Regions from separate parts of the Pseudazoarcus sp. NS34 genome, predicted to be linked through region 1. Evidence: riboswitches for the same ligand, from Rfam matches in the RefSeq annotation. Region 1 holds a riboswitch; the other holds the start of a gene.
The links. Region 1 has a riboswitch for cobalamin ahead of AC6H0N_RS05995 (ribonucleoside-diphosphate reductase subunit alpha). Riboswitches for the same ligand answer to the same signal wherever they lie in the genome.
Positions count from the first base shown of each region.

Region 1 (11,516 bases):
TGCAGACCTTGGCCACGCAGCATGCCGAGTTTTTCATCGGGCGCGCCGTGTCGAGCGCTGGTCTGGACGCGTCGTCCGGCCTCCCAGTGCTGAGCGGTGGGGGCGAGGTTCAGCGTTTGCTGCAGTCGAGTTTCTGGGGGCGCTATGCCCCCATCGAGCCGGCCAGTGCTTGGGTGTTCAGCCGCCGGTTGGTGTCTGCAGTGGGCGCTTGGCGGCCAGCCCGAGAGCTGTACAGAACGCCGATTGAAGATTGGGGGATGAGGGCCTGGAGGGCGGGCGTCGAAGTTGTCGGCAGTGCTGAGGTCACAGTGCTGAAGGCCAATGAGCATAACCAGTCCGGTAAGAAGGCCGGGCTTGACTACAAGACTCCGGCGGCGGTTCAACGGGCTTGGGTCAATGTGATGGCAGATGCAATTAGCATAGAGGCGTTCCGGCGCGATGTGCAGTCATTTGCCGATTCCGACGCAGTGCAGGCAAGGCGCCGGCGACGACGTTCCCGCGCTGCGTGGCGGCCGGTGTCCATTTTCATCAACCCGCTGAGCGCGCAGCTGTTTCGTTGCACTGGTCTCGACACGTTCTCCCTGTGGTGTGTACTCACCGGGGAAAAGCGGGGTGAGCGGGGGCGCAAGTCCTTGCGTCGGCGAACAGGAGAGGTGCCGCAGGATGTACCCGATCCTGCCTGCATATTTCAATACGCGAAGGACTGGGCGTCCGGGGAAAGTGCCTGATGGCTGAAAGAGCTGATGATGCGATCGGGTGCTGGCTGGACGAGCGTCGCTTGCTGACCCGGATGGACGTTCGTCGCATCCCCTTGAGCCAGTGCGCAGACTGGGTTCACGAGGATGGGGCGCTTCGTCACGTCAGCGGCCGTTTCTTCGCGATACGCGGTTGCCGCTGCGAGTCGTCCTTGCCCCACCTGCAGGGGCTCGAACTGCCGATGATCGACCAGCCCGAGATCGGCATTCTCGGTTTCGTGGTCCGGCGCGTTGGGGATGGTGGTTTCGAGTGGTTGCTGCAGGCCAAGGCAGAGCCCGGCACGATCGGGGGTACGCAGGTCGGCCCCACGGTACAAGCGACCTGGAGCAATTACATGCGTGTGCACGGTGGTGCAGCGACGCAAATGCTCGATCTTTTTCAGGACGACGGTCCCGTTGTGCGCCGCTGGCTGGACGTTGAGCAGTCCGAGCAAGGCGACCGCTTCATCGGAAAGTACAACCGCAACATGGTGGTCGAAGTGGATGAGGCGGCTCTGACACCTGGCGACGGTCTCTGGCGCTGGTTCTCCGCGAGCGACGTGAAGTCCGCGCTGCTGGCGGACTTCGCGATCAATACCGATTCGCGCTCGGTGATCTTCTGCGCCGACTGGGCGTTACTGACGGACGCGGGGAGCGAGGCGTTTGCCCGTCATGCCGGCCACGGAGGGTTTGGCGAGGCCCTGCTGGCATCACTGCAGGCAGTAGATGATGCCCAACTGGCGGAGGCCGTTGAGCAGCTGGAGCGCGCGCGGCGATCGAGCACTCTGCGCCTTGAGCGTGTCGCGCTGCACAGCCTGCAATCCTGGCGAATCGACGACATGGCCATAGAGCCACGGCCGCCGTTGAAAGACCCCAGCGTTCAGGCTTTCTCCGTAGAGACCGATGTGCGCGAAGTGTCGGCATGGTGCCAGCCGCTGATGACCAACGTCGACAGCGGGCAGATCGCGCTGCTGTGCGCCCAGCGTGACGGGATCCTGCAGTTCATGCTCAGCATCAGCTTCGAGCCGGGGCTGAAGGAAGGGGCTCAGTTCACGCCGTCCTTCGTGACCGGCATCGGGCACGCCAATCCGCCTGGGGTGGAGGGCGTTCTGGCGAGAAAGGATCTGGTCGTGCACGCCAGCGCGAAGCAGTCGGACGAAGGCGGGCGTTTCATGCACTCGGTGGCCAGCTATTGCGTGATCGAGATCCCTTCCGAGCTTGCCGAGGGATTTTCCGATGATGTGGTATGGGTCAGTCTGGGCGCCTTACGCGCCATGGCCTCTCAGCGGGGCTTGCTGACCAACGAACTGCGCAGCGTAGCGTCCCTGATGCTTGGTTGGGCGTAGCGCCACGGCCTGACGTAAGATCGCGCCATTGATAGGAAATCAGGATCCGGCCCGCCCGGATCCGAACGGGAAAATAGCGTGCCTGGAACCCTCATCATCATCACCGCCCCCTCGGGCGCCGGGAAGACCACGCTGGTCGGCGGTCTGCTCAAGCGCGACCCGCACGTCAGGCTGTCGGTTTCCTACACCACGCGCGCGCCGCGCGAGGGCGAGGTGGATGGGCAGCACTACCATTTCGTTGATATTTCGACCTTCCGCAACATGCGCGACAACGCGGAATTCCTCGAGTGGGCCGAGGTGCATGGCAACTATTACGGCACCTCGAAGGCCTGGATCCGCGAGCAGATCGCGTCAGGCGACGACATCTTGCTGGAGATCGACTGGCAGGGTGCACAGCAGGTGCGCAAGGCCTTTCCAGAGACGGTGGGTGTGTTTGTTCTGCCGCCGTCTTTCGAGGTGCTGGAGCAGCGCCTGCGCGGGCGTGGCACTGATCCCGACGACGTGATTGCCCGGCGTTTACTGGGGGCGCGCGGCGAGATGCGCCATGTGGGGGAGTTCGACTACGTTATACTCAATGATGTTCTCGAGGACGCCATTGGCGACCTCGTAGCCATCGTCCGCGCTTCGCGGCTGCGTTGTGCGCGGCAGCGAGCGCGGCATTCGCGTTACATTGAATTTCTTGAGCAGGATTGATCATGGCCCGCATTACCGTTGAAGATTGTCTGAAGCAGATTCCGAACCGCTTCCAGCTGACGCTGGCGGCGACCTTCCGTGCGCGCCAGCTCACGGTCGGCGCAAGTCCCATGATCGAGGCAGAGAAGTACGGCAAGGAGAAGGCGACGGTCATCGCATTGCGCGAGATCGCCGAAGGCAAGGTCGGGCTTGAGGTGCTTAACCGCGGCCAGGCCTGATCTCCGGGGAGGGTGTTTGAACTCAGGGCATGCGAACCTAAGCGTTGATCGACACTGCCGGCGCCCGTCGGCGGCAGTGTGCGCGTGTTTGCCCTGGTTGCAGCGGGAGTAGGCTGATGGCTATCGCGACCGATGTAGCGCCGCTGCCCAAGAATCCGTTCAGTCCGCCTTCATCGAGCGTGCTGTCGCTGGACTTCGGCCGCCTCAAGGCCAAGCTCGAAACCTATCTCAAGTCCGAAGACATCGGCCTCATCGAGGCTGCTTATCACTTCTCGGCCGATGCCCATCAGGGCCAGTTCCGCAGCAGTGGTGACCCCTATATCTCGCACCCGGTTGCCGTCGCTGACATCATTGCCGACTGGCGCCTCGACGCGCAGGCGCTGATTGCCGCACTCCTCCATGACGTCATGGAGGACACCCACATTTCCAAGCAGGAGATCGCCGGACGTTTCGGCAAGGTCTCCGCCGAGTTGGTGGACGGCCTGTCCAAGCTCGACAAGGTCGAATTCCGCTCGCGCAAGGAAGCGCAGGCCGAGAATTTCCGCAAGATGCTGTTGGCCATGGCCAACGATCTGCGGGTGATCCTGATCAAGCTGGCCGACCGTCTGCACAACATGCGCACGCTCGACCATGTGCGCCCCGACAAACGTCGCCGCATCGCCACCGAAACGCTCGACATCTACGCTCCGATCGCCAACCGCCTGGGGCTCAACACGCTGTACCGCGAGTTGCAGGAGTTGTCTTTCGAGCACAAGTACCCGCTGCGTTTCCGCGTGCTCGACCGGGCCGTCCGGGCCGCGCGCGGCAACCGGCGCGAAGTCGTCGGCAAGGTGCTCAAGGCGCTGGAAGAGCGTCTGCCGCAGTGGGGCATCGCAGCCGACATCTTCGGGCGCGAGAAGAACCTGTTCTCGATCTACCGCAAGATGGTCGAGAAGAGTCTGTCCTTCTCGCAGGTGCTCGACATCTATGGCTTCCGCGTCATCGTGCCGGACATGCAGACCTGCTATGTCGCCATCGGTGCGCTGCATTCGCTCTACAAGCCGGTGCCGGGCAAGTTCAAGGACTACATTGCGATTCCCAAGGCCAACGGCTACCAGTCGCTGCACACGACGCTGATCGGCCCTTTCGGTACGCCGATCGAAATCCAGGTGCGCACCGCCGAGATGCACCACATCGCGGACGCTGGCGTGGCCTCGCACTGGCTGTACAAGGACGATGAGAAAACGCTGACCGAGCTTGAGCAGCGCACGCACAATTGGCTGCAGTCGCTGCTCGAGCTGCAGCACACCTCGGCCGAGGCCACCGAATTCCTCGAACACGTCAAGATCGACCTGTTCCCCGGCGAGGTCTACGTGTTCACGCCGCAGGGCAAGATCCTGTCGATGCCGCGCGGCTCGACCCCGGTCGATTTCGCGTATGCCGTGCACACCGACATCGGCAACCGCTGCGTGGCCTGCCGCATCAACACTGATCTGATGCCGCTGCGCACCGAGCTGCACAACGGTGACCAGGTCGAGATCATCACCGCCGCGCACGCCAACCCGAATCCGGCCTGGCTGACTTACGTGCGCACAGGCAAGGCGCGGGCGCAGATCCGCCACTTCCTGAAGAATGCTCACAACGAGGAATCGGTGGCGCTGGGCGAGCGCCTGCTCAACCAGGCGCTGCGTCCGCATGGCCTTGCGCTTGGCCAGATCAGCACCTTCGCGTGGGATCGCTTCCTCAAGGATCGCGGCGTCAAGAGCAAGAAGGATGTCTATTCCGAGATCGGGCTGGGCAAGCGCCTGCCGGTCATCGTCGCGCGCCGTCTGGTGCAGGCGCAGGAGCAGGAATCCGGCCGACCCGACGTCATCAAGCCCAAGTCCATCTCGCCGATCCAGATCAGCGGGGCCGAAGGCATCGCGGTGCAGTTCGGCAGTTGCTGCCAGCCGATTCCGGGCGACCCGATCATCGGCGTCATCCGCAAGGGCAAGGGGCTGGAAGTGCACCGTCACGATTGCACAGCGGTGGCCAAGGTGCGCGGCGACCGCGGGCGCTGGGTGGACGTCGAGTGGGAGCCCGCGCACGAGCGTTCCTTCGAGGTCACGCTCAAGATCATCACGCGCGAAGGCCGCGGCGTACTGGCGCGCGTTGCCAGCGCAATCGCCGAGGAAGACTGCAACATCCAGAACGTCACGATGGACAACGAGCAGGGTGTCTACATCGCGCTCAACATCACCATCCAGATCCGCGACCGCATGCATCTGGCCACCGTGATGCGCGGCGTACGCCGTGTTCCCGAAGTGATGCGCATCGGGCGCATCCGCAGCGACGGCAGCTTTGGCCGCAGCATGTAGTAGTTTTTTGCACACAACCTACTAGGGGTAGTGTGTAACCGCGCTTGACCTCCTCCGCTTCAGAATCCAGAATCCAATCCAGCTTCACGGTTGCCCGGCTCCACGGCCGGGCATGAAAAGGGAATCCGGTTTAATGCCGGAACTGCCCCCGCAACTGTAACCGGCGAGTCTGTCGCCCTCCCCATGCCACTGGGCCCTGCATTTCGGTGCACCCCGGGAAGGCTGGCGACAGATCATGACCCGGAAGTCAGGAGACCTGCCGTGCTGCCACTTCCTTCAACGCAATCGGGGCGGGGTGCCCCGGCGAGGACATGGCTTACACCATCTCTCTTGTCCGTCCGACGACCGTATTCCGCCGTGCCGTGAGGCCGGCGGTTGCCGCGTGTTTGTCCGGAGCTCCCCGCACGTCACTCCAGGAGCTCCCATGGATCGCCCTCAGCTAGACCTCTCGCTGCCCCCGTTCAAGGTCATCCGCCGCAATGGTTCGGTGGTCGACTTCCATCCCGGCAAGATCGCCGTTGCCATGAGCAAGGCCTTCCTCGCGGTCGAGGGGGGACACGGCGCGTCGTCGACGCGTGTGCGCGATGTCGTCGGCAAGCTCACCGAAGTCGTAGTCGCGGCACTGGCGCGGCGCAAGCCCGATGGCGGCACCATCCACATTGAGGACATCCAGGATCAGGTCGAGCTCGCGCTGATGCGTGGCGGCGAGCAGGAAGTGGCGCGCGCCTACGTGCTGTACCGCGAAAAACGTTCCGCTGAACGTGCGCTGGAAGCGCCGCGCAGCGCGCCCGAGCTGCATGTGGAGGTCGACGGTCGGCGTGAGCCGTTGCAGCGTGAGCGTCTGCTGCGCATCGTCGAGGAAGCCTGCCTCGGGCTGGCTGACGTGGCGGTGGCGCCGGTGGTCGATGCGGCCATGCGTGATCTGTACGACGGCATCCCGTTGGGTGAAGTGCACAAGGCATTGGTGCTCGCCGCGCGCGCACTGATCGAGCGTGAGCCGGGCTACAACTACGTCACCGCCCGCCTGCAACTGCACCAGATCCGCCTTGAAGTGCTGGGCGAGGAGGTGGCGCAGAGCGACATGGCGGCGCGCTACGCTGAGGCCTTTCCGGCCTACGTGAAGATCGGCGTCGAGGCCGGGCTGCTCGACCCGCGTCTGGCGCAGTTCGATCTGGCCCGCATCTCGGCCGCGCTGGATGCCTCGCGCGACCTGCAGTTCGGCTACCTCGGTCTGCAGACGCTGTATGACCGCTACTTCCTGCACGTCGACGAGCGCCGCATTGAGCTGCCGCAGTGCTTCTTCATGCGTGTGGCGATGGGTCTGGCGATCAGCGAGATCGACCGTGAAACGCGCGCCATCGAGTTCTACGAAGTGCTCTCGCGCTTCGACTTCATGAGCTCCACGCCGACGCTGTTCAACGCCGGCACGCTGCATTCGCAGCTGTCGTCGTGCTACCTCACCACCGTGTCCGACGACCTCGACGGTATCTTCCAGGCCATCAAGGAAAACGCGATGCTGCAAAAGTTCGCCGGTGGTCTGGGCAACGACTGGACGCCGGTGCGTTCGCTGGGCAGCCGCATCAAGGGCACCAACGGCAAGAGCCAGGGCGTGATTCCGTTCCTGAAGGTGGTCAACGACACCGCCGTGGCGGTGAACCAGGGGGGCAAGCGCAAGGGCGCGGTGTGCGGCTATCTGGAGACCTGGCACCTCGACATCGAGGAATTCCTCGACCTGCGCAAGAACACCGGCGACGACCGCCGCCGCACGCACGACATGAACACCGCGCACTGGATTCCCGACCTCTTCATGAAGCGGGTGCGCGAAGACGGCCAATGGACCCTGTTCTCGCCGGCCGATGTCCCCGACCTGCACGACCTCTTCGGCCAGAAGTTCGAAGCGGCCTATGTGGCCTATGAAGCCAAGGCGGATGCCGGCGAAATCCGCCACTTCAAGCGCGTGCCGGCCGTGCAGCTGTGGCGTCGCATGCTGTCGATGCTGTTCGAGACCGGCCACCCGTGGATCACCTTCAAGGACCCGTGCAACCTGCGCTCGCCGCAGCAGCACGTCGGCGTCGTGCACAGCTCCAACCTGTGCACCGAGATCACGCTGAACACCTCCGACACCGAAATTGCCGTGTGCAACCTCGGCTCGGTGAACATGCTGGCCCACCTGAAGGACGGCCAGCTCGATCACGAAAAGCTTGCGCGCACCATCAAGACGGCCATCCGCATGCTCGACAACGTCGTCGACATCAACTTCTACGCGGTCGGCAAGGCGCGCAACTCCAATCTGCGCCACCGCCCGGTCGGCATGGGCATCATGGGTTTCCAGGATTGCCTGCACAAACTGGGCATTGCCTACGCCTCGCAGGAAGCCATCGAGTTCGCCGACCGTTCGATGGAGGCCATCGCCTACCAGGCCTACAGCGCCTCCAATGAGCTGGCGCGCGAGCGCGGCGCCTATTCGACCTTCCGCGGCAGCCTGTGGGACAAGGGCATCCTGCCGCTCGATTCGGTCGACCTGCTCGAGCGCGAGCGCGGCGTACCGGTCGAGCTTGACCGCTCCAGCACGCTCGACTGGGATGGTCTGCGTGCGCGCATCCGCGAATACGGCATGCGCAACTCCAACTGCATCGCCATCGCCCCGACCGCCACCATCGCCAACATCATCGGTGTGTCGGCCAGCATCGAGCCCGAGTACCGCAATCTCTACGTCAAGTCGAACCTGTCCGGCGAATTCACCGTGGTCAATGAATCGCTGGTGGCCGAGCTCAAGGCGCGCGGTCTGTGGGACGAGGTCATGATCTCCGACCTCAAGTACTACGACGGCGCGCTGGGCAAGATCGAGCGCGTACCCGAGGACCTGCGCGTGCTCTACGCCACGGCTTTCGAGATCGATACCGCCTGGATGGTGGAAGCCGCAGCACGGCGCCAGAAATGGATCGACCAGGCGCAGTCGCTGAACATCTACGTCGCCGGCGCCTCGGGCAAGAAGCTGCACGACACCTACATGCTGGCGTGGAACCGTGGCCTCAAGACCACCTACTACCTGCGTTCGCTGGGTGCCACCTCGGCCGAGAAATCCACCGGCAGCGGCGGTGAGCTCAACGCCGTGGCGGCCACTGTTTCGGCCGTAAGCGCTGCCCAGGGCGGCGAGCCCAAGTTCTGCGCCATCGACGATCCCGACTGCGAAGCCTGCCAGTAAGCCGCTACGCACACGACACAAAGCAAGGACAAGACATGCTCGATTTCGAAGACAACATCGCGGCCGCCCCGGCGGCACCGCAAGCCCCCAGCCCCAACCCTGCGGCGCAAGCCACCGCCGCGCCCGAAAGCCAGCGCGTGCGCGCCTCCGACAAGCGCGCCATCAACGGCGCCACCGACGTGAACCAGCTCGTGCCGTTCAAGTACCACTGGGCGTGGGAAAAGTATCTGGCCGGCTGCGCCAACCACTGGATGCCGCAGGAGGTCTCCATGCAGCGCGACATCGCGCAGTGGAAAGACCCCAACGCGCTCTCCGCCGACGAGCGCCTGATCGTCAAGCGCAACCTCGGCTTCTTCGTCACCGCCGATTCGCTGGCGGCCAACAACATCGTGCTCGGCACCTACCGCCACATCACCGCACCGGAGTGCCGCCAGTATTTGTTGCGTCAGGCCTTTGAAGAGGCCATCCACACCCACGCCTATCAGTACATCGTCGAGTCGCTGGGGCTGGACGAGGGTGAGATCTTCAACGCCTATCACGAGGTCGACAGCATCCGCGCCAAGGACGACTTCCTGATCCCCTTCATCGATACGCTGACCGACCCCAACTTCCAGACCGGCACGCCCGAGACCGACCAGCAACTGCTGCGCTCGCTGATCGTCTTCGCCTGCATCATGGAAGGAATCTTCTTCTACGTTGGCTTCGTGCAGATCCTCGCGCTGGGCCGCCAGAACAAGATGACCGGCGCGGCCGAGCAGTACCAGTACATCCTGCGTGACGAGTCGCTGCACTGCAATTTCGGTGTCGACCTGATCAACACCATCAAGCAGGAAAACCCCCACCTGTGGACGCCGGCCTTCCGCGAGGAAATCCGCGAGCTGATCATGCAGGGCGTGGCGCTGGAATACCGCTACGCCGAAGACACCATGCCGCGCGGCGTGCTTGGGCTGAACGCGCCGATGTTCAAGGAATATCTGCGCTTCGTGGCCAACCGTCGCTGCCGTCAGATCGGTGTGGACGAGGTCTATCCGGGCGCCGACAACCCCTTCCCGTGGATGAGCGAAATGATCGACCTGAAGAAGGAAAAGAACTTCTTCGAAACCCGTGTCACGGAATATCAGACGGGGGGGACGCTGGCCTGGGATTGATCGGTTAAGCTCGGCGCATGAACGCCCCGACCCCGATTCCCATCCCGGCCACCGAATGCCCGCTGTGTGGCGGCCCGAATGCCTGCGGGCCGGCCGGCAGCGGGAGTTTCGACGTGCCGTGCTGGTGCACCACCACGCCGATCCCGTTAGCCCTGATCGACAGCCTGCCGGAAGCCGTGCGCGGCAAGGCCTGCATTTGTGCCCGCTGCGTGGCGCGCCACGAGGCCGCGTGATGCACATCTGGGTCGACGCCGACGCCTGCCCGGTGGCCGTGAAGGACATCCTGTTCCGCGCGGCGCAACGCACCGGCCGCGAACTCACACTGGTCGCCAATCAGATGCTGCGCGTACCGGCTGGGTCGAATATTCGCGCAGTGCAGGTGCCCGGCGGTTTCGATGTCGCCGACGACTGGATCGTCGAGCGTGCCGTCGAGGGCGATCTGGTGGTTACGGCGGACATTCCTCTGGCGGCGCAGATCGTCGAAAAGGGTGCGATTGCGCTCAGCCCGCGCGGCGAACGCTACGGCAAGGAGAACATCCGCGAGTTGCTCGACCTGCGCAACTTCATGGACACGCTGCGCAGCACCGGGGTGCAGACCGGCGGGCCAGCCGCCTTCGGTCAGGCGGACCGTCAGAAATTCGCCAACGCGCTCGATCGACTGCTTGCGCAGGCGCCTTGAGCCGGCCTTTCAGTGCCCCATGGCTGTCTTGCCGGGGGGTTGAAGCAAGGCGTCCATTGCGGACAGCACGGTCTTTACCTTGAACGGTTGCAGCAGCAGATGTCGGATGCCGAGCGAGAAGATCTCGCTGGCAAGCGCGTGATCGCAGTGGTCCGCGATCAGCGCGATGCCGACATCCTTGTCTGTGAAAGCCCGCCCTGCGCGCACCGTCTCGATCAGTTGGAGCGCGTCGCGTTGCCCGTCGAGATGCAGGATCAGCGCATCGAATTTGCGTTCCATCAGCTGTTTGCGCGCTGAAGCGAGGTTCGAGACTTCCTGCACGTCAGCCAGCCCGGCGCTGCGGGCGGTGATCGACACGGTTTGACGCAGAAGCCCGTTGGCCTCGGCCAGCAGCACGCTGGGAGCGCGTCGTGGCTTGTTCACGAGTCGCTCCCCAGCAGAAGTTCGCCGAGGATCAGATCGCGCAGGGATTCGAGGATGCGCAGGTCCATGTCATCGAGCTCGCGAGGTTCGGTGTCGATGACGCACAAGGTGCCGAGTACCAGCCCGTTCTCCAGGCGCAGCGGCGCCCCGGCGTAAAAGCGGATGCCGGGCGGACCAGTGACGAGCGGATTGTCGGCAAAGCGCGCGTCAAGCCGGGCATCGGGAACCATCAGCGGTGTATCGGCGTGCAGCGCGTAGGCACAGAAGGCGTGTTCGCGGCAGGTTTCACACGCATCGAGACCGACGCGGGCCTTGAACCATTGGCGATCCGCATCGACCAGCGAGAGCAGCGCAATGGGGACGTCGAACTCCGCTGCGGCGAAGCCGACGATGCGGTCGAAGCGTTCATCCGGCGGGGTGTCGAGAATCAGCAGCGCGCGCAGCGCAGCCAGTCGTTCTGGTTCGTTGTCCGGCAGGGCGGCGGCAGGCATGGTGGGCGCGGCGTCGTGGAAAGCTTCAGTCTAGAGCACTTCGGGCCGCAGTATGAGCCCGCAACGGCGCACGTTGCGGGCGTGTCAGGCCGCTCAGGCGGCCTTCTTCTGCCGGAAGAAGCCGGACGGGCCGGAGGTCAGGCCCGGAGTGCGGCAGAAGCGGAAGTAGCCGCCCAGACCGATGGCGTCGTGCATCGCATCGATGGCGTTGATGCCGACAAAGGTCTCGTCGTCCGCGTCGCG
Region 1 covers NZ_BAAKIZ010000001.1:1,245,472-1,256,987, forward strand. The annotation lists gene AC6H0N_RS05970 (glycosyltransferase family 2 protein) at 1-728, shown strand, start outside; gene AC6H0N_RS05975 (NDP-hexose 2,3-dehydratase family protein) at 728-2,080, shown strand; gene gmk (guanylate kinase) at 2,159-2,773, shown strand; gene rpoZ (DNA-directed RNA polymerase subunit omega) at 2,776-2,991, shown strand; gene AC6H0N_RS05990 (RelA/SpoT family protein) at 3,108-5,327, shown strand; cobalamin riboswitch at 5,398-5,605, shown strand; gene AC6H0N_RS05995 (ribonucleoside-diphosphate reductase subunit alpha) at 5,752-8,532, shown strand; gene AC6H0N_RS06000 (ribonucleotide-diphosphate reductase subunit beta) at 8,568-9,680, shown strand; gene AC6H0N_RS06005 (cysteine-rich CWC family protein) at 9,698-9,913, shown strand; gene AC6H0N_RS06010 (YaiI/YqxD family protein) at 9,913-10,359, shown strand; gene AC6H0N_RS06015 (hypothetical protein) at 10,369-10,755, opposite strand; gene AC6H0N_RS06020 (GAF domain-containing protein) at 10,779-11,273, opposite strand; gene AC6H0N_RS06025 (hypothetical protein) at 11,367-11,516, opposite strand, start outside.

Region 2 (11,516 bases), 840 kb from region 1:
GTGCCAGGCCGGAATCTCGGCGAAGTTCTCTTCCACCACCCAGTCGAAGCGTATGCCGGGAATCGCGCGGGCCGCATCCGTGAGCGCCGGCAGCGTATGGATTACGTCGCCGAGCGAAGAGGTCTTGATGACGAGAACCCGCATCAGCGTCCCGGTTGCGCCACGCCCAGACCGGCCAGCGAGTCGAGCACGCTGGCGGGCGTGATCTCGGTGAGGCACAGCAGGTGGCCGAGCGGGCAGGTGCGCTTGAAACAGGGGGAGCAGTCCAGCGCCAGATAGCGGATGGCCACGCGCTCGGGCGCGGCCAGCGGTGGCGTGTGCTCCGGCGTGGACGAGCCGAACAGCGCGACCAGCGGTACGTCCAGCGCGGCGGCCACGTGCATCAGCCCGGAGTCGTTGCTGACGGCGGCCTCGCACATCGCCAGCAGATCGACAGCGTCGCCCAGCGTGGTTTTGCCACACAGGTTGCGTACGCCGGCGCCGGCCGCCTGGGCGATTGCGTCGGCAGCCTCGGTATCCTTGCCGGAGCCGATCACCCACACCTCGATGCCGCGTGCCACTAGCTCGCGTGCCACGGCGGCGAAATGTTCCAGCGGCCATTGTTTGGCCGGGCCGTATTCGGCGCCGGGCATGAAAGCCACGGCACGTTGCCCTTCGGCCAGGCCGAAGCTGTTGCGCAGCTTGATCTGGTTCTGTGTGTCGGCCACCAGCTGCGGACGCAGCAGCGGATCAGGCAGCGACTGGTTCCACGCGCGCCCGAGCGCGACAAAGCGCTGCACCGTCAGCGGCAGGCGGCGCTTGCTCAGCATGCGCATGTCGTTGACGAACCAGTAGCGCATTTCGCCCCGGAAGCCGGTGCGTGTCGGTATGCCGGCGAAGGCCGGGATTAGCGCCGACTTGAAGGAGTTCGGCAGCACGATGGCCTGGCTGTAGCCGATCTGGCCGAGCTCGCGGCCCAGCGCCCAGCGCTTGCTCAGCTCGAACTTGCCATGGCCGACCGGCATGATTACGCCGCGGCGTACCTCGGGCATGCGTTCGAGAATGTGCAGCGACCACTCGGGTGCCAGCACGTCGATGATGCAATTGGGCTCTGCGGCCTTGAGCTGCTTGAACAGGCTCTGCGCCATCACCATGTCTCCGACCCATGACGGGCCGACAACGAGGATGCCGCGCACCGGACCGTCCGGCGCGTCGTCTCGGTCGTCGGAGCGTTCGACCTCGCTCACAGCCCCCGACCCTTGAGCCAGTCGAGGTAACGCGGCACACCTTCCTCGACGGGCAAAAAGCGGTGGTCGCAGCCTGCAGCGCGCAATGCGCCCATATCGGCCTGGGTGAAGCTCTGATAGCGGCCTTTCAAATTCTCAGGGAACGGGATGTACTCGATTTCGCCCGAGCCATGCCAGTCAATCACAGCCTGTGCGACCTCGTTGAAAGTCTGAGCCCGTCCGGTGCCGAGGTTGAAGATGCCCGAAACCTGCGGGTTGTCGAACAGCCACAGGTTCACGGCGACGACGTCGTCCACATGGATGAAGTCGCGCTGCTGGCCGCCCGAGGAATAGCCCTCAATGCCGTCGAACAGGCGTGCCCGGCCGTTCTCGCGGATCTGGTTGTAGAAGTGATAGGCCACGCTGGCCATGGAGCCCTTGTGCTGTTCGCGCGGGCCATACACGTTGAAGTAGCGCAGCCCGACGACCTGACCTTCCAGGCGGTGCTGCATGCGGCGCAGGTGGCAGTCGAACTGGAACTTCGAGTAGGCGTACATGTTGAGCGGCTGCTCGAACTCGCGCGCTTCGCGGAAGTTGGGGCCCATGCCGTACACCGAAGCCGACGAGGCGTAGATCAGCGGCACGCGGGTCGGCGCGCACCAGTCGAGCAGGGCCTTGGTGTAGTCGTAGTTCACGCCCATCACGAAGCGGCCGTCCCACTCGGTGGTGGAGGAACAGGCGCCTTCGTGGAAGATCGCTTCGACCGCGCCGAAATCCTGACCGCCACGGATGCGGGCGATGAAATCGTCCTTGTCCATGTAGTCGGCGATGTCGGCGTCGTTGAGGTTGAGGCACTTGCGGCCGTCGGACAGATCGTCGACGACCAGGATGTCGTCGATGCCACGGGCGTTGAGGCCCTGCACGATGTTGCTGCCGATGAAGCCGGCGCCGCCGGTAACGATGATCATGCTGATTCTCCGGAGGGTGCGTTTTCGAGGCCGCGTGCGAGTTCTTCAGGGCTGACGCTGGCCGTGCCGAGCTTGCCGACGACGACGCCGGCCGCGACGTTGGCCAGCATCATCGATTCGGCCAGTGACTGCCCGCTGGCCAGCCCAAGGCCGAGCAGGGCAACCACCGTGTCGCCGGCGCCGGTTACGTCGAACACGTCGCGTGCATGTGCCGGCAGGGTCAGCGCTTCGCGGCCGCGCTGCAAAAGCGTCATGCCGCGCTCGCTGCGCGTGACCAGCACCGCTTCGAGGTCCAGCGCTTCGCGCAGCGCCTCGCCGCGCGACACCAGGGTGCCGTCATCGGCGCAATGGCCTACGACGGCTTCGAACTCGGACAGATTCGGGGTGATCACGGTGGCGCCGCAATAGCGTCCGAAGTCAGTCCCCTTGGGGTCGACGACCACCGGCACGCCTTGTTCCCGCGCAGCGCGGATCAACGAGCCGACCTGCGCCAGCGTGCCCTTGCCGTAATCGGACAACACCACCGCGCCGGCGCCGGGCAGGGCCGCCTCAAAGGCGCCTTCGACGCCGGCTGAATCGAGCACCGCGAAGCTTTCCTCGAAGTCGAGGCGGATGAGTTGCTGATGGCGGCTGATGATGCGCAGCTTGGTGATGGTCGGGTGGCTCGGCGCTTCGATGAAGCGGCACTCCACGCCGGATTCGGTCAGCCGGCTCTTCAGCAGCGCGCCGGCTTCGTCGCGCCCGATCAGGCCGACCAGTTCGGCCTGGCCGCCGAGCGAGGCGATGTTGAGCGCCACGTTGCCGGCGCCACCGGCGCGGAATTCATCCTGTTCGACCTTGACGATGGGTACGGGCGCTTCGGGCGAGATGCGGTTGGTCGAACCGTGCCAGTAGCGGTCGAGCATCACGTCGCCAACGACGATGACGCGGCCGGAGCCGAAATCGGGAAGTGGAGCGGACATTGCGTGGCGCTTGCCTGTGCAGTGGGCAGAACCGGATTATTTCACGATAAGCGCATGGCGCGGCAGATGCGCCGCCGCGCCTCAGACGCTCTTCTTCTTGGGGGCTGGCGCGTGGGCCGCTTTGTGGTTCTTGCGCGCCTGCGACAGGCCGTGTTCCGCCGCGCGCAGCAGGGCTTCGGCATCGCTGCCGTCGGTCGGATACAGCGCGCTGCTGACGCGGACTTCAAGCTGGATGCTCTGATCGTCGAGCTCGAAGGGCTCGGAGAACACGCGTATGACCGATTCCTGCGCGCGCTCGATGTCCTCGCGCTCGAACACGCCTTCCAGCGCAATCGCGAAGCGGTCGCCCTTCAGGTGTGAAACGGTGTCTTCAGCGCGCATCCCCTCGCGCAGCTTGCGTGCCACGGCAATCAGCAGGCGGTCGCCGGCCTGACGGCCAAGCCGTTCGTTGAGCGCCCCGAACTCCTTCAGGTCGAGTACCAGCAGGCCCAGCCGAGAGTTGTGGCGCTGGCCGCGCACGATGGCATGGTCGATGCGTTCGGTCAGCAACACCCGGTTGGGGATGCCGGTGAGCGGGTCGCTCAGCGACAGGTCTTTTTCGAGCCGCTCCATTGAGGCCAGACGTGCACGCAGCACGTCGACTTCACGCGATCGCTCGGTCAGCCGGGCAGCCAGATCATCCTGGGTGGCCGTGGCGGAAACGCTCTGCGGCATGATCTGCCCGTGATCGCGCTTGCGCAGGCGGGCGAGGGCGAAGCCCGCGGCAATGCCGATCAGCAGACTCAGCAGCAGGGGGAGCAAATCAGGCACGGCCACCTCGGGGTGTCATTCGGGGAGAGCAGGAAATTATACGGGAGCACTCGGTATTGCCCGAAGCTAGTGCCCACTGCCCTGGCCTGCCGGTGCTACGCCGGCGCGCTCGTGCAGGCAGGCCGCGGCGGTACGTAGCAAGGGCACGCACAGCGCCGCGCCGACGCCTTCGCCGGGCGCCAGATCGCGGTCGAGCAGCGGGGCGGCGCCCAGCGCTTCGGCAAGGTGGATTTCGCCCTCGTTGGTGGCGCGCGTGGCGTGCACGCAGTAGTGCGTGACGGCCGGGGCAATGCGCCTTGCGGCCGCCAGTGCGGCGCTGGCCACAAAGCCATCGAGGATCACCGTGACGCGTTTCTCGGCCGCGCCGAGCAAGGCGCCGACCATCATCACCAGCTCAAACCCGCCGAACTCCTTGAGTGCGTCGAACGGGTCTTCGATGCGCCCGCTGCGCGACAGCGTGCGTGCCAGCAGGGCCCGCCGCCGCGCCTGGGCATCGGTGCCCGTGTCCGGTGCGGCGGCCGCGAGCAGTTCGATGTCGATGCCGGTCATGCAGTGGGCAAGCAATGCCGCCGAGGCTTCCGCGCCGACGCCGATCGAGCTCAGGCCGAGCACATTGCCGTCCTGCGCGGCGAAGTCGTGGGCGAGGTTGCGGCCGTGTTCCAGCGCGCGCTCGAGTTGCGAGCGCCACATCGCCGGTTCCAGCGCGTAGTTGGCGGTGCCGTGTTCGATCTTGGCATTCACCAGACCATGCCGGCTGCTGAAGTCATGCCCCACGCCGGCGTCGATCACCGACAGCGCCAGCGCCATTTCGCGGCACGCCGCATTGAGCAGCGAAGTGCCCGCCAGCATGCGCTCGACGCCTTGCCAGGTGAGCTTCTGCGGAAGCGATGACGCGCCGGCTGCGATCGCGCCCTGATCGCCGGCGAAGATCGCAATCATCGGGCGTCGCACGCGCGGCTGCAGCGTCTGCTGCACCAGCCCGAGCTGCAGCGCCAGCGTGGCGATGCGGCCGGGCGGTACGCCGTCGAGGCGGGAGCTGAGGGTGTCGTACAGGCTTGCGTCGGGCGGATCGATGCGGAACTGCATGCGGGAAGCCTCCGAGGGACGTCCGGGCCAGTCTAGCACCGTGCGCCGGGAGGTTTCAGCGGTTGAACCACTTCAAGGTGGTGCCCCAGTCGGCGATGTCGATGCGCGTGCTGTGGGCAAAACCGAAATCCAGCGCCAGCCAGCGCTCGCGCGGCAGCCCGAGCAGGTGGCCGGCGATTGCACGAAGGGGGCCGCCGTGGGCAACCACCACCACCGGCACGGCGGGCGCGGAGGACTGCAGATCGGTCAGCCAGGCCAGCGCGCGAGCGGCCATCTCGGCCGACGATTCCCCGCCCGGCGCGCGAAAGCCGAAGGGGTCGTCGACCCAGGCGTCGATGGCCGAACCCAGCGCGTCGTAGCGCTGCAGTTCCCACTCGCCGAAGTGCATTTCGGCCAAACGCGGGTCGATGCGCGGAGTTCCGATGGCCTCGGCCAGCAGGCGTGCGCGCTGCAAGGGGCTGGCGTGCAGCTCGAACTCCGCCGGCAGCAGCGGGGCGAGCCGGGCGGCGGCGATGGCGGCCGATTCGACTAGGCCGACATCGCTCGATCCGTAGCAGGTGCCGGGCGCCACGTCCGGGCGCGGGTGGCGGATCAGATGGAGTTCCATGTCGCCAGAATCGCCAGGTAGCAGGCCAGTTCGGTGAGTTGTTGCGCAGCGCCCAGGCAGTCGCCGGTGTAGCCGCCGAGGCGGCGCTGGAACAGGCGCGCGCAGTACAGCGTGACCAGCGCCACGACCGCCATCGTCAGCAGTGCAGCAGGCAAGCCGAGCAACAGCAAGGGGGCTGCGCCGGTAGCGGCGGCAATCATCAGCTCGCGGCGCGAGAGCTTGCGCGCCAGCGGTTTGGCCTTGGCGAGTTCGTCTTCGCGCACGTATTCGAGCGTGTGGATCAAGCTGGTCGAGGCCAAGCGCGAAAAGGCGTGCGCGACGATCAGCGCGGCGGCCAGCGCCCACGCGCCATGTTCGGCCAGCGCCACCAGCGCCGCGGCCTTGGCGAGCAACATCAGCACCAGCCCGACCGCGCCGTAGGTGCCGATGCGCGAGTCCTTCATGATGGCCAGCACCTGCAGGCGCTCCCAGCCACCGCCGAGGCCGTCGCAGGCATCGGCCCAGCCGTCTTCGTGGAAGGCGCCGGTCAGGCGGATGGTGACTGCGATCGACAGCACCACCGCCACGGTGGTCGGCAGCACCGTCAGCGCCAGCGCGGCGGCGACGGCGCCGGCCGCCCCCACCACCCAGCCGACCAGCGGAAAGTAACGCGCTGCGTGGTTGAGCCGCTCGGGTGACCAAGGCACCCAGGCCGGCACCGGAATGCGCGTGAAGAAGCCGAGCGCGGTGAAGAACAGCTCCAGCTCTTCGCGCAGTCGGGGCGGCAGCGTCATGCGGATTCACGCCCCGAGACGCCGGCCGATTCGAAACTCGCCATGTCGCTGAGAAAGGCGCTGGCAGCCTGCAGCAGCGGGAAAGCCAGCGCCGCGCCGGAGCCTTCACCCAGCCGCATGCCAAGCTGCAGCAGCGGCTCGACGCCAAGGTGGTCAAGCTGCAGCGCGTGGCCGGCCTCGTCGGAGCAGTGCGCGAACACGCAGTATTCGAGCACTTCGGGCACGATGGCCTGTGCGGCGAGCAGCGCGGCGGTGACGATGAAGCCGTCGACGACGATGAGCATGCGTTTCTCGGCCGCGCCAAGCATGGCGCCCGCCATCATGGCGATCTCGAAGCCGCCGTACTGCATCAGCGCGTCATACGGGTTGCTTGGACGGCCACCGCGCGTCAGCGCCTGTTCGAGCAGTGCGCGCTTGCGCAACAACCCGGCGTCGTCGAGTCCCGCGCCGCGGCCGGTGACCTCGGCCAGCGGCAGGCCGGTGAGGCAGTGTGTGAGCAGCGAGGCCGAAGCGGTATTGCCGATACCCATTTCGCCCAGACCCAGCGCATTGCTGCCGGCGGCGGCCGCAGCGTGTGCGAGCTGGCGGCCGCGCTCCAGTGCTTGTTCCAGCGCGTCCGGCTCGATGGCGCGGGTTTCCAGGTAGTTGGCCGTGCCGTGCGCGAGCTTGGCGTCGATCAGGCCTTCGCGCGGCCCGAAGTCGTGCGCCACGCCGGCGTCCACCACCGATAGCTGCAGCCCGGCGAGTCGCGAGAAGACGTTGATGGCCGCGCCTCCGGCGAGGAAGTTCTCGACCATCTGCCAGGTCACGTCCTGCGGATAGGCCGAGATGCCGGCCTTGACGGCGCCGTGGTCGCCGGCGAACACCAGCATGTGCGGGCTGCACAAACTCGGTTCGGTAGTGTTCTGGATCAACCCGAGTTGCAGCGCCAGCGCCTCGATGCGGCCCAGCGCGCCGAGCGGCTTGGTCTTGGCGTCGATGCGCGCCTGCAGGGCGGCGGTGAGGCGTCGGTCGAGCGGCAGGATCTCGAAGGGCATAGTGGTTGCTGTGGGAGTGAAGCGGCGGATGGTAGCACCGGCCGACGCCCGCTCACGATGCCGCGGGCCTTGTCCGCATGCCTGCAGGCAGAGTAAAAGACGTGCTCTTCGAACGGGCTGCGATACAGGCACACTTATGAACGACGACCAGGGCAACAGCCATCGCTTCAACGACGCCGAGCGGCATGGTGTGTATCGCGCCATCTTCGAGCGTCGCGACGTGCGTGCCCAGTTTCGCCCCGACGCGCTGCCCGACGCGGTGCTGGCCCGTCTGTTGCAGGCCGCGCATCACGCGCCGTCGGTGGGTTTCATGCAGCCCTGGGATTTCGTGCTGGTGACGGACCGCGAGGTGCGCGCAAAGGTGAAAGCCTGCTTCGACCGCGAGAACGCTCGCGCGGCGACGCTGCACGAAGGCGAGCGCGGCGTGTTGTACCGCCGCCTCAAGCTCGAAGGCATTCTCGAAACGCCGCTCAACCTGTGCATCACCTGCGATCGCAAACGCGGCGGCACCCATGTGCTCGGCCGCAGCAGCATGCTCGACACCGATCTGTTCAGCACCTGCCTGGCGGTGCAGAACCTGTGGCTCGCAGCGCGCGCCGAGGGCGTCGGCGTGGGTTGGGTCAGCATCATTGATCCGGCCGAGCTGGCGGAGCTGCTGGGACTGCCCGACGGCGTCTATCCGCTGGCCTATCTGTGCCTGGGCTATGTGGACGAGTTCCTCACCGAGCCGGAATTGGCACGTGCCGGCTGGCGCGAGCGGCTGGACCTGCATTCGCTGGTGCATCGCGACCGCTGGGGTGCCGGGCTGGCGCAGGACGATCCGCTGCGGCCGGCGCTGGATGCGCTGTGAAACTCAGCCCTTGAGCGCGAGCGGCAGCCCCGCCGCAACAAACGTCACCTTGTCGCAACGCTGCGCCACGGCCTGATTGAGCCAGCCGGCTTCGTCGCGAAAGCGCCGGCCGAGGGGTGTTTCGGGCACCAGGCCAAGGCCGGTTTCGTTGGCGACCAGCAGCACCGTTCCGGGCAGCGTCGGCACCAAGGTCAGCAGCGCGTCGCGTTCGCGAGTCAGCACCGGTTCGCGCGCTGCCGTGCCGTCACCGAGCAGGTTGGCCAGCCACAACGTCAGGCAGTCGACGATCACCACGCGCCCTGCGGCGGCTTCGCGTCGCAGCGCATCGGCCAGCGCCAGCGGCGCTTCCACGGTGCGCCAATCAGCGGGCCGATCAGCCTGGTGACGGCGGATGCGCTCCGCCATTTCCTCGTCCAGCGCCTCGGCCGTGACGATGACGCAGACCGGCCCGCCGTGCGCGCGGGCGAGCTGTTCGGCGTGGCGGCTCTTGCCCGAACGGGCGCCGCCGAGAATCAGGTGGGAACTCATGCAAGCTCAAGTGGTCGCGGGCGTTTCAGGCTATCATGCGCGCTCGCCCCACGAGGGGCGAACGTGTTTCAGGTGCCTGACAGCGGTTCACGCTCGAAGGGTAAACGGGAAACAGGTGAGCGACGGAAACCTCCGCGCGATGCCTGTGCTGCCCCCGCAACGGTAAGTGGAAGCAAGGCGCATCAAAAGCCACTGGACGAGAGTCCGGGAAGGCGATGCGTCGGACGATGCAGTGTCGTCCAGCCCATGAGCCCGGATACCGGCCTGCCACACATCGGCGAAGTTCCGCGGGGTGGCGGCGCGACCTGTTTGACCTGGTTTCTCACTCCCTGGATCTTCGAATTTGTTCTGGTTCGGCCGCGCGGGGACGCACGGCTGGCCGTCAGGGAGTTGTCCATGCAGTTCAAGATCAAGCTCGCCGCGCTCGCGGTGGCATCTGTATTTCCGTTCAACGTTTCTGCCCAGAGCGAGGATTCCGCGCTGGAGCCGATCATTGTCACGGCAACCCGTCAGGCGCAGTCGGCTGACGAGGTTCTGGCTTCGGTCGACGTCATTGATCGTGCAGAGATTGAGCGCGCCGGGCAATCCACTCTGGTGCAGATGCTGGCCGCCCGACCCGGTGTGCAGGTGACGTCCAATGGTGGCCGCGGCGCATCTTCTTCGGTCTTCATACGGGGCGCCAGTTCAGGTCACACCCTGTTGCTCATTGATGGCGTGCGCGTAGGCTCGGCAACGGCCGGTGCGCCCACCTTGGAGATGATCCCGCTGGCGCTGATCGAGCGCGTCGAGATACTGCGCGGGCCGGCCAGTGCGCTGTACGGCGCGGATGCCATCGGTGGCGTGATTCACATCATCACGCGCCGAGGCAACACCGAAGGTGTGACGCCGCGCCTGCGTATCGGTGCAGGCAGCCAAGACAGCTATTCCGCGAGCGCGGGCGTGTCCGGGGCAGCCGGACGTTTGCGTTACAACTTTGATGTCGGTCATGACCGCACCCGCGGTTTCGATTCCATGCCGGACGCCAACGGTGGGACGGACAGCGATCGTGACGGCTTCCGCAACGACTATGCAAACGGTTCGCTTACCCTGGGTTTTCGAGAGCGGGACGAGGTTGGTCTGTCGTTCTTCCATTCTGACGGGCGGAATCAGTTCGACGATGGGCAGTCCTACGATTCCCGCATCGACAAGCGGGTTGAGTCGGTCGGTGTGCACATGCGCAATCAGCTCACCGCCGATTGGATTAGCACCCTGCGTCTGAGTCAAAGCAAGGATCTGTCGCACACAAGGTCTTCGGCGTCGAGTTACTACGAGTACGACACGCGCCAGCGTCAGGTGAGCTGGCAGAACGACGTGGTCTTCGCCGGCGGCATGCTGATGGCTGCGATCGAGAGGCTGAAGCAGGACATCACCAGCACCGGTAGCTATGACCTTACCAGCCGTACGCTGGATTCCTTCCAGTTGGGCTGGGGTGGGCAGTTTGGCCAACATGACGTGCAATTCAACGCACGCCGGGACCGCAGCAGTCAGTTCGGCGGTGAAACCACGGGGTCGGCAGCCTGGGGGTATCGCCTCACTCCTGAATGGCGAGTGCGCGCCAGCGTCGGTACGGCTTTCCGGGTGCCGACCTTCAATGACCTGTACTTTCCGCTGGAGTGCTTTCCGCCTTTTGGCTGCTTCGGTGGGAACCCCGATCTGCAACCAGAAAAGGCCGTTAACCGCGAGGTCGGTGTAACGTACGAGCGTGGTGTGACAAGCGTCAGTGCGACCTATTTCAACAACCGCGTAAGCAATCTCATCGTCTGGGGTAACACTCCGGACAACGTCGGCAAGGCCAAGCTGGAAGGGTTGGAACTGGGCTTGTCCACGGTCGTGGCGGGGTTCAATCTGCGGGTCAGTTACGATTACCTCAATGCACGCGATCTTGATGTCGGCGACCGTCTGGCCCGCCGTGCTCGCCATTCTGGGTCGCTGGCAGTTGATCGTAATATCGGCGACTGGCTGTACGGCGTTGAATGGCGCGCGCAAGGCCCTCGCTACGATGCCGTGCCGAATACTTCGGCCAATCGACTCGGTGGTTATGGCGTGACGAACCTGTATGCGCACTACGCCCTGACGCCTGACTGGAAGCTCGAAATGCGGGTGAACAACGTGTTCGACAAGAGTTATCAGACGAGCCGAGGCTTTGCCACCGAAGGTCTGAGTGCATTTGTCGCGGTGCGCTACGCTCCGCGTTAATTCGAGGCTCATGACCACGTGCGGCTCACCCGAGATATTGCAACGACACCCGCTCGGGTGTCGCCGCGCCTTGCTTTGTCGTTCTGAGCCTGAGCAGGCGGTGCGCGTCTGATGTCGGGGCGCGTCCGTCTGCTGATCATTCTCGCCGCGCTCGCGCTGTCCGGCGTGGGCGCGTTGCTGTGGGCGCTCACCGCGGGTGAGTTCGCCGTCTCTCCTTTAGCGGCCCTGGCGGCCTTGTTCGGCTCGGCTGGCGGCATCGAATCCGACGTCGTGCGTCATCTGCGCCTGCCGCGTGCCGTTGCCGTGTTCGCCTGCGGTGGCCTGCTGGCGCTGGCCGGCGCGCTGATGCAGGTGCTGCTGCGCAATCCGCTGGCGGATCCCTACATTCTCGGCATCTCGGGCGGTGCGGCCGTCGGCGCGCTGTTCGCGATGATGATCGGGCTGGCGCCGTGGAT
Region 2 covers NZ_BAAKIZ010000001.1:404,239-415,754, reverse strand. The annotation lists gene waaC (lipopolysaccharide heptosyltransferase I) at 1-144, opposite strand, end outside; gene waaF (lipopolysaccharide heptosyltransferase II) at 144-1,226, opposite strand; gene rfaD (ADP-glyceromanno-heptose 6-epimerase) at 1,223-2,173, opposite strand; gene rfaE1 (D-glycero-beta-D-manno-heptose-7-phosphate kinase) at 2,170-3,135, opposite strand; gene AC6H0N_RS02055 (diguanylate cyclase domain-containing protein) at 3,217-3,945, opposite strand; gene AC6H0N_RS02050 (nicotinate-nucleotide--dimethylbenzimidazole phosphoribosyltransferase) at 4,012-5,031, opposite strand; gene AC6H0N_RS02045 (histidine phosphatase family protein) at 5,087-5,638, opposite strand; gene AC6H0N_RS02040 (adenosylcobinamide-GDP ribazoletransferase) at 5,623-6,393, opposite strand; gene cobT (nicotinate-nucleotide--dimethylbenzimidazole phosphoribosyltransferase) at 6,408-7,448, opposite strand; gene bluB (5,6-dimethylbenzimidazole synthase) at 7,585-8,298, shown strand; gene cobU (bifunctional adenosylcobinamide kinase/adenosylcobinamide-phosphate guanylyltransferase) at 8,302-8,826, opposite strand; cobalamin riboswitch at 8,880-9,108, shown strand; gene AC6H0N_RS02020 (TonB-dependent receptor domain-containing protein) at 9,223-11,061, shown strand; gene AC6H0N_RS02015 (FecCD family ABC transporter permease) at 11,173-11,516, shown strand, end outside.
Region 2: it holds a riboswitch for cobalamin, as region 1 does, so the genes downstream of both, AC6H0N_RS02020 (TonB-dependent receptor domain-containing protein) here and AC6H0N_RS05995 (ribonucleoside-diphosphate reductase subunit alpha) in region 1, are expected to answer to the same signal.